Regions from separate parts of the Cobetia sp. D5 genome, predicted to be linked through region 1. Evidence: predicted binding sites of a transcription regulator. Region 1 holds the regulator's gene; each other region holds the start of a gene.

What was found. The regulator LexA, encoded in region 1, represses DNA repair genes until DNA is damaged. The targets are predictions, from matches to a motif close to TACTGTNTANNTANACAGTA.
Region 2: the regulator LexA is predicted to act here: its motif matches at 1,706-1,725, upstream of ruvC (crossover junction endodeoxyribonuclease RuvC).
Region 3: the regulator LexA is predicted to act here: its motif matches at 2,276-2,295, upstream of U0O11_RS01800 (LexA family protein).

Annotation. Positions count from the first base shown of each region.
Region 1 is NZ_CP142020.1:992,377-995,651, reverse strand. Features, by position in the region: gene U0O11_RS04240 (L,D-transpeptidase family protein) at 1-294, opposite strand, end outside; gene U0O11_RS04235 (TetR/AcrR family transcriptional regulator) at 294-971, opposite strand; gene lexA (transcriptional repressor LexA) at 1,538-2,167, shown strand; gene U0O11_RS04225 (hypothetical protein) at 2,285-2,524, opposite strand; gene U0O11_RS04220 (DUF6586 family protein) at 2,777-3,256, opposite strand; gene topA (type I DNA topoisomerase) at 3,256-3,275, opposite strand, start outside.
Region 2 is NZ_CP142020.1:1,989,566-1,992,840, forward strand. Features, by position in the region: gene aspS (aspartate--tRNA ligase) at 1-1,503, shown strand, start outside; gene ruvC (crossover junction endodeoxyribonuclease RuvC) at 1,784-2,362, shown strand; gene ruvA (Holliday junction branch migration protein RuvA) at 2,675-3,275, shown strand, end outside.
Region 3 is NZ_CP142020.1:391,599-394,873, forward strand. Features, by position in the region: gene U0O11_RS01785 (MliC family protein) at 1-66, shown strand, start outside; gene U0O11_RS01790 (FMN-dependent NADH-azoreductase) at 220-849, shown strand; gene U0O11_RS01795 (IMPACT family protein) at 960-1,586, opposite strand; gene U0O11_RS01800 (LexA family protein) at 1,613-2,089, opposite strand; gene ccmA (cytochrome c biogenesis heme-transporting ATPase CcmA) at 2,564-3,275, shown strand, end outside.

The DNA of each region.
Region 1 (3,275 bases):
ATGCTCGGCAGCAAGCTCGGGCGTGAACACCTCGCCCGTGAAGCGCCGGCCGCGATAGACGGCGCCACACGGATTGCCCGCCCCGATGGCGGCACGAATCACATGCCAGCCGGTTGGCGTGCAACCGCTGCCGTCGAGCTCGCCGATACCGTTGAGGCCGCTGGAGATCGCGCAGGCGTGCACCAGCGCCTCAGGGTCAGCCGCGGGGGGCGGCGCATCACGACTGCCACTCGGCATGTCACTGCGTACCTCAAGGCTTTGGCGCGAGAGGTCCACCGCTACCCAGCAGGCCATCAGCTGGCCGCCTGGGTGACCGCCTCACCATCCCCGAGCGTGGCCGGCAACGGCGCTGCCATCGCCGCGACGACCACTGGACGCATGTGCTGGATCAGCTCGCGCACCGTGGTGTGATGGCCGTACTCGGCCTCCTCGATATCGCGCAGCGCATCCAGGCCCGAGAAGGTGAAGATCACGCTGCCGAGCATGAAGTGCAGACGCCAGAAGCGCTCGTTGTCAGGCAGATCAGGCGTCGCCAGCTTCAGAAGCTCGGCGAAGCGGCTGAAGACCGTGCCGTAGTGCTCGCGGATATAGCGCCGCATGTGGCCCTGACCCTGGGTATAGGCAAGCCCGAGCAGGCGCATGAAGGTACGCAGGCTGTTGCGCTCGGCCGGCACCTCCAGCACGGTACGCGCCATCACCTCCAGCAGGACCTCCAGCGGCACCTGACGCCCGGCGTATTGCTGCTCGATGCTGTCGAGTGCCGCGTGGAAACGCTCACTGAAAGGGTCGAGATAGCGCGCGAAGACCGCCTGGATCAGCGATTTCTTGGAGCCGAAGTGGTAGTTCACCGCCGCCAGATTGACCTTGGCCTTGCTGGTGATGTTGCGCAGTGAGGTCTCGGCGAAGCCGCGCTCGGCGAACAGCACCTCGGCAGTATCGAGGATGCGGGTAACGGTATCGGTCTGGGCCATGGGCGGAACCCTTGTCAGGTAGAAAAGGACTGGAGTCGTAGGTCACGGCGCAAGCCCCGCGCGGCGACTCTCTCATGAGGTGGTGCAGGTTCACCGCAAGGCGCGTTCGATCATGGCACCCGTGAGCACTACCATCGGCGAACATTCGTTTGAAACACTTTGATTCTAGCGCGCCATGCCATGACTGACAATTCTCTCGCGTTTCAAACGCCAGAGGTTTAGCCAAGCCTGATATTCCCTCAACGCTGACCATCCCGATTCAAGGGCTCGTCATGCTCGGTGACTGTCCACCCCGCCAGAGCCAGGCCGGGTTCATCTCCAGACATTCATCTCCAGACATTAATCTCCAGACATTCACTTCCAGACATTCCCATCAAGAAAGAATGCCTCGGATATCGGCACGAAAAGTCGCCAGACAGCGATATCTCGGCGACTACCTGCCCTTTGAGGCCACCACGCAAGCCACGATGCCTTGCATGACCGCCATGACTGGATACAATGACAGTTGTATGGATGCACACCCCGTGCCGTCAGCTCAAGATGCCGCCCAGGCCAAAGGCAATGCCATGACCCAGCCGCTTACTCCGCGCCAGCAGGATGTCTTCGACTTCATCATCAAGACCATCAAGTCCTCTGGCTACCCGCCGACGCGGGCCGAAATCGCCCAGGCGCTGGGCTTCCGCTCACCGAATGCTGCCGAGGAGCATCTGCGTGCCCTCAAGCGCAAGGGCGCCATCGAGATGGTGCCGGGCACCTCTCGCGGCATTCGCGTGCCGTCGCTGGCTGACGTCGACGACAGCGCCAACGATGGTCTGCCGGTGATCGGGGAAGTGGCCGCCGGCAGTCCGATTCTTGCCAGCGAGCATATCGACCGTCACTGCCCGCTGCCGAGCGACTACTTCTCGCCGGCTGCCGACTACCTGTTGCGCGTGCGCGGCGTGTCGATGAAGGACGTGGGAATTCTGGAAGGCGACCTGCTGGCCGTGCACCGCACCAGCAGCGTGCGTGACGGACAGATCGTGGTGGCACGTCTGGGGGATGAAGTTACCGTCAAGCGCTTCCGCCGTGACGGGCACTACGTGTGGCTGGAAGCCGAGAACGAGGACTTCTCACCGATCAAGGTCGACCTGCGCACGGACAGCCTGGAGATCGAGGGTCTCGGAGTGGGCGTCATCCGCGATGGCGGCCTGCACTGAGACCTTGACCAGCAGCGCTCTTCTCGCAAAGCTCTGAGCAACAGAAAAGCCGCACGTATTGCACAAAAAAACCCGCCTCGAGGCGGGTTTTTTTGTGCGCGAAGCACGAGCGATGAATCAGTGCACGATGCCTTCCGACTGCTCGTCCTCGTCTTCTTCGCCATCCCAGAGGCGAGTCCGGGTGATGGCGTGGTCGATCATCTCACGCGCGACCTCGAAACGATTGTCACGCAGCAGATCAGCGGCCTCGTCCGAAATGCGAATGCTGAGCAGCGGCTCACCTTCGCTTTCCGCGGCGCGCAGAATCACTTCACCATCTTCCATTTGCACAATTTCAAGTACGGCGGGATCGGACACGTCATTCCTCCTGCACGGCATCTCGCGAGATACCGGCGTCGTTGTAATCGTCAGCGCGACGGCTGGCAAGCCCGGCACCGCGTTGCCATCAGCGACGCAGAAAAAAGTACGACCACAGCCAGAGCCATGGTCGTACCGGAGAATGCAGGGCTTGCCACAATGCGATCAGTCTAGCACCCGTGAAGGCGAAACGTCACCCGATTGCCATGCGCCAGTCATCACCAGCGTGCAGCGCCAGATCAACGCCTTGACCTACCACTCGACACTCGACTCGCGCAGCTGCGGCAGCAGCGCCTTGAATGCCGTGATGGCGGCACTGAGACGCTCGGCCAGCGAGGCGCTCGAGGCTGCCGCGATGATCAGACCATCACCACGCGAACGCGATTCTTCGCGGCGCGCGACACCGCCTTCTTCATGCAGGCGGGCCACATCCGCGACCAGCTCAGACAACCAGCTGTCGGAACGCTCCAGCAGACTGCGCAGCTGCTCGACCTCGGCGATGGGCGTCGGTGGCGACGCCAGACGCTCGCGCCAGCTACCCTCTGGCCAGCGCGCCGTCACGGCACACTCTTCCAGCAATGACGCCAGCGCCAGCTCCAGCAGGGCGAGCGCGCCCTCTTCACCGGCCATGCGACGCGCCACGGCATGCTCATCGTCGCCAGAGGCTGCTGACTGGGCCAGCAGCAACTCGGCCTGATACAGCAGCTGATTGGTACGGGCACGCTGGCTCATCAGCTCTTGGCCCCCTTGC
Region 2 (3,275 bases), 1.0 Mb from region 1:
GCCAAGGACGTCGAAGTGCTCAACACCGCACAGACGCCGCCGTTCCAGCTCGACGACCACAACAAGGTCGGTGAGGAAGTTCGCCTCAAGTATCGTTATGTCGACCTGCGTCGTCCCGACATGATCGAGAAGCTGCGTCTGCGCTCGCGCATCACTCACAGCGTGCGCGCCCAGCTCGAAGCCCTGGGCTTCCTCGACATCGAAACCCCGATCCTGACACGTGCCACGCCGGAAGGCGCACGTGACTATCTGGTGCCGAGCCGCACCTACGCCGGCAGCTTCTTCGCACTGCCGCAGTCTCCGCAGCTGTTCAAGCAGCTGCTGATGGTCGCCGGTGTCGATCGTTACTACCAGATCGCCAAATGCTTCCGTGATGAAGACCTGCGCGCTGACCGTCAGCCGGAGTTCACCCAGATCGACCTCGAAGCTAGCTTCGTCGACGAGCAGGACATCATGGGCATGACCGAGACCATGATCCGTGGCCTCTACAAGGAAGTGCTCGATGTCGAGCTGGGTGACTTCCCGACCATGCCGTATTCCGAGGCCATCAGCCGCTTCGGTTCCGACAAGCCGGACTTGCGCATCCCGCTGGAACTGGTCGATGTCGATGACCTGATGAGCGGCGTGGACTTCAAGGTCTTCTCCGGTCCGGCCAAGGACGACAAGGGCCGTGTCGCCGCACTGCGTGTGCCGGGCGGTGCCAGCCTGTCACGCAAGGAAATCGACGCCTACACCAAGTTCGTCGGCATCTACGGTGCCAAGGGCCTAGCGTGGATCAAGGTCAACGAACGTGCCAAGGGCATCGAGGGTCTGCAGTCGCCGATCGTCAAGTTCATGGAAGACGTCGTGGATGAAGTGCTGGACCGCTGTGGCGCCGTCGATGGCGACATCGTGTTCTTCGGCGCTGACAAGGCCAACATCGTGGCCGAGGCCATCGGTGCGCTGCGCGTCAAGCTGGGTGAAGACCTCAACCTCTACACCCGCGAGTGGGCACCGCTGTGGGTCGTCGACTTCCCGATGTTCGAAGCCGATGCCAACGGCCGCCTGAGCGCGCTGCACCACCCGTTCACCGCGCCTTCCTGCACGCCGGAAGAGCTCAAGGCCAACCCGGAAGCGGCACTATCTCGCGCCTACGACATGGTCATCAACGGCACTGAGCTGGGTGGCGGGTCCATCCGTATCCATGACCAGGCCATGCAGCGTACCGTGTTTGAAGTGCTGGGCATCGGTGAAGAAGAAGCGGAAGAGAAGTTCGGCTTCCTGCTCGACGCCCTGAAGTTCGGCGCGCCGCCCCATGGTGGTCTGGCCTTCGGTCTCGACCGTCTGGTGATGCTGATGACTGGCGCCAAGACCATTCGTGAAGTGATTGCCTTCCCGAAAACCCAGAGCGCCGGCTGCATGATGACCGACGCCCCGGGCGTGGTCAGCGGTGAGCAGCTCAAGGAGCTGAACATCCGTCTGCGTCAGAAGGTCAAGGTCGAGGACGAAAGCGGTCAGGCCTGATTCAGCGGCGCATGACCGAGAGAGTGACTGGTGGGGCCGTCTGGACTGATTCGATCAGACAAGGGCGGTCCCTCAATGGCAGGTTTGTCCCTTTCGCCTGGTAGGCGAGGGGGCGAGCAAGCCCGACAAGGCGGTGCGAGACTGTTTGCTGGCGTTCACGTCAGGCAATGACAGTGTCGCACCGCCTTTTTTGTGGCATGGTGGCTGGTTATATACACAGTAAGAGCGATGGCGCGATGACGACAGCGAAGGTGGAAGGTGTGAGAGAAGAGGCGGCAGCATGATCATTCTTGGCATCGACCCGGGCTCACGTCTGACCGGGTACGGGGTATTGGATGTCTCAGCGGCCCAGCCTCGCTATGTGGACAGTGGCTGCATTCGCATGTCACAGGTCAGCCTAGATCAGCGCCTGGCGCAGATCTATGCCGGTATCAGCGAGGTGATCGCCCTGCATCGCCCCGCGGAATTCGCCATCGAGCAGGTCTTCATGTCCAAGAACGCCGATTCGGCGCTCAAGCTGGGCCAGGCGCGCGGAGCTGCCATCGTGTGTGCGGCCAATCACGGCTTGCCGGTGTTCGAATATGGGCCGCGGCAGATCAAGCAGGCCGTGACCGGTACCGGTGCCGCCGAGAAGTCTCAGGTGCAGCATATGGTCACGCATACGCTCAAGCTCTCCGCCACGCCGCAGGCTGATGCCGCCGATGCGCTGGCCATTGCCCTGACGCATTGTTTCGCACGTCGACGCCTGACGCCCGGCAATGATCAGCTGGAAGCCTTGGGGCTGGGGAATACCAGTCGACGCAAGGGAACCCGCGTGCGGCGTAGCAGCAGCTGGCGAGACTTCGAGCCCGACGCCTGACATGCCGCTGAGCGACAAATGCGGTATTGTGCTCAATTAATAGCGATTTTTCAGTCACTTGTAGAATGTCTGCCGAGCCTGGCAGCAGTCGATTGCGTGATGCGCCAAGCCGCGTGGCATCAGGCTTCGTGCCATCACCCAAGGTATGACTGTCAGAAAGATGCGACAAATTCGTCGTGACACTGGGACATGCCGCCTACGCTTCATCTTTGGTAGGCTTGCCCGCATTGTAACAATCCGTGCAGAGAATCGGGTCTGCGAGCAGCACGATCCCACCGAACACGTTCTCTGCCGAGCAAGGACAGCCGCAACATGATTGGACGCCTGACCGGGACATTGCTGGAAAAACAACCGCCGCAGCTGGTGCTTGATGTACAGGGTGTCGGTTATGAACTGGAAGCTTCGATGAACACCCTGTTGGGCTTGCCGGCCGTGGGCGAACATTGTCAGCTTTACACCCACTTGGTGGTGCGCGAAGACGCGCAGTTGCTGTATGGCTTCGGCAAGGAGCCCGAGCGTCGTCTGTTCCGTGAATTGATCAAGATCTCCGGTGTCGGCCCGCGTCTGGCGCTGGCGATTCTGTCGGGAATGGAGCAGTCCGATTTCATTCGCTGTGTGCACGACGAAGACAGCCGGGCGCTGACACGACTGCCGGGCGTCGGCAAGAAGACGGCGGATCGCCTGATCATCGAGATGCGTGATCGCCTCAAGCATTGGACGCTGCCGTCGGATGATGGGCTGGATGAAATGGCGCGTGCCTCCCAGCCGCAACCGCCGGTCACCCATCCTCTGGCGGATGCCGAAGCCGCGCTGGTGTCCCTGGGCTACAAGCCTGTCGAGGCGGCCAAGATGCTCTCCGGGCTCGAGACCGGCGCCTCCACGGAAGCGCTCATCAAGGCGGCGCTGGCGCGCA
Region 3 (3,275 bases), 600 kb from region 1:
ACGATTGCAGGGCAGGAATTGAAGGGCTGTGGCGAGGCGTTCCGTTATCAGTCGGCAGTCGAATAAGGGTGATGACTGACTAACTGTTCGCTTTTTTCGAATGATATGGGCGATTTAAGTCGCTTTTCGTGTGGAATGGTTCATTTATCATGCTGTGCATGCGGATCGGGTCGAACACCGTCGACAGGATCGCGCCTCACTTTCATGGAGACCCTCCACATGTCAAAAGCTTCGCTCAATGTCCTGCTGGTGTCTGCTTCCCTGTTCGCCGACAAGGGCAATTCACGTGCGCTGGCCTCATCCTTCGTCAGTGCGCTCGAGGCCTCCGGGCAGCCATTTCAGCTGACGCATCATGATCTGGTCGAGCGTGACCTGCCGCATCTCGATGGCGCGGAAATGCAGGCCTGGATGGCGCCGGTGGATGAGCGCAGCGCCGAGCAACGCAAGCTCGCCGCACTGTCCGATGGTTTTCTGGCCGAGCTGAGAGCGGCAGACCTGCTGGTCGTCGCGGCACCGCTCTACAATCTGGGCCTGCCGACGCAGATGAAGGCGTGGTTCGACCGGGTGCTACGTGCCGGCGAGACCTTCCGCTATACCGAGAAAGGGCCGGTGGGCCTGCTGGAAGGCAAGCAGGCGCTGGTACTGGCGGCGCGTGGCGGCATGTACGCGGGCACTGAAATGGACTCCCAGACACCGCATCTCAAATCCATGGTTGGGCTGATGGGGATCACGGATCAGCACTTCGTGTATGCCGAAGGCCTCAGCATGGGCGATGAGCCGAGGGCCGCCTCGCTGGCCGAGGCCAAGGCTGCCATCGCCAATCAGGTGGAAGCCCTGCAGTTCCGCTGAGAGAAGTGAAAACACGAACGCCATCGCCGCCCGGACAAGGGGTGGCGATGGCGTTCGTGTTTGTGGAGAGCCAAAGGGAATCGCTGGCGCCGGTCAGTCGCTGACGTCGATCAATCGCGGGAATCGAGCACTTCCAGCGCTCCCTTGAGGCGCGCATGCAGTTCTTCCAGCGGCGGCTGGGCGCCGCCTTGCGGCCAGCCCGCCGTCAACACCACGCCATCGGCACCATAGTCGCTGGCATCCACCGGCACATCGTAGCCGCTCAACCAGTGGCGAACATCGGCTTCATGGGCGAAGCCGACTTTCAGGCGCCTGGGCGTGCGCGGCGTGAAGGTCGTGGTGGGCAGGTGCTCGAGCGCCTCGAGCACCGCGCGGCTGTATGCGCGCGCCAGGCCGCCGGTGCCCAGCTTGATACCGCCGAAGTAGCGGATCACCACACAGGCCACCTGGCCGACGCCACTGCCTTCGAGCACCTGATACATCGGCCTGCCAGCAGTGCCGCCCGGCTCGCCATCATCGGAGAAGCCGATGGCGTTCTGCTCATTGGGTGCCCCGGCGATGAACGCCGTGCAGTGATGGCGTGCGTTGGGGTGGGCGAGATGCGCCTGAGCCAGCAGCCGCGTCATGCCTTCTGGCGTCGGGGCATGGGCCAGCCAGGCGATGAAGCGGCTCTTCTCGATCTCGATGCTGTGTTCATGATGCGCCTCGGGCGCCAGTGCCGGTATCAGATAGGTCATGGCACCATCTTACCAAAGCGTCGCCCTCAGTGAGTGACGGCATTGCCGCGCACCACGCCCATCACCATGCCCAGCACTTCGATATCGGCATTCTTGAGATAGATGGGGGCCATGCTGTCGTTGGCCGGTTGCAGGCGCACGCCGGTCTTCTCGATATACAGCTTCTTCAGCGTCACTTCCTGCTGATTGATCATCACCACGGCGGTCTCGCCGTTCTCGGCGCTTTCGCTGCGTTCGATGATGATGATGTCGCCATCATGGATATTGCAGTTGATCATCGAATGGCCGCGCACGCGCAGGGCGTAGGTATTGCGGCGCACCATGCGCGTCGGCACGGCAACCGTACCGCAGTCGGCGATGGCTTCGATGGGCATGCCGGCAGTGATGTTGCCGAGCAGCGGGATATCCATCATGTCGCTGGCGGTGATTTCCTGCCAGGCCTGGTCATTGAGCGGCAGGTTGTGAAGACGCTGAAGGTAGTGCGGAGCGTGAAGACGTGACATGAGCTATCCCCTGATGCCGTACGGTCGGCGCGGATGGTGCGTCGGCCTGCGGTGCAGCGTGGAGGGTCGTCAGGCTGAGTTCATCTGTCGCCTGCTAGGCTCCGCGAACATGCTGACAACGCGTTGAGCCGACCCGATCAGTCTGTGCCTGCACTCGGCAGGCGTGTGATGAAGGTACTGTATGGATACTGTTTTTGTATACAGTGCCTGCATCATAGCAAGCTCTCGCGAAGTGGCAAGAGGTGAGCGGATCGACCAGCGCCAATCCAGCGAAAGTGTGTCGTATGAATGTGCACCACATGTCGCTGATATATTTCTCGAGTGCTTGACTGCCCGTCATGGCGGGGCTGCGAGGCCAGGCGATCGGCTGTTCGGTGGTCAGTGTCGACCTCAGCTCGTAGAATGGCTCGCAGTGACCCTTTGGGTCTGCTTTTGATGTCGCACTCCGCGACGGCTCAGCCGCGAGAATCCGGGATGCCCAGCCTGCCTGCCAGCGATGAAGTCTGTAGCGCGCCGCCTCTGTTGGCGGTCGTGGCGCTCGGCTGTGAGCGTGATGAGCGCTGGCTGTTCGAGGGGCTGGATCTTTCGCTGCATGCGGGAGAGATCCTGCAGGTCGAGGGCCCCAATGGCAGTGGCAAGACCACCCTGCTCAAGATTCTGTCCGGGCAGTTCCATGACTACGAGGGCGAGGTGCTGTGGCGCGGCCAGCCCACCTCGCGGGTGCGTGACGACTTTCTGGGCTCACTGCTCTATCTGGGTCACCAGCCCGGCATCAAGGGCACCCTGACCGCCTTGGAAAACCTTGCCTGGTATCAGGCGCTTGGCGGTCAGCTGCAGGCGAAGGCAGAGGCCCGCAGCGAGCTCGCCTGGGCGGCGCTGGATGCCGTGGGGCTGGCCGGTTTCGAGGATGTGCCTGCCCAGCAGCTGTCCGCCGGTCAGCAGCGACGTATCGCGCTGGCGCGGCTGCATCTGACGCCACGCCGGCTGTGGGTGCTCGATGAGCCCTTCACCGCCATCGATCGCGACGGCGTTCAGGCGCTGGAGGCATTGCTGCTGGCTCACGCCCGGCGTGGGGGCAGTGTGGTGATGACGACCCATCATCGCTTCTCGCAGGCCTCGCGCTTGCGCCGCCTGCGCCTGGGCGCGAAGGAAGGGATGAAGGCCGAACAGGGGCTAAAACAGGGTT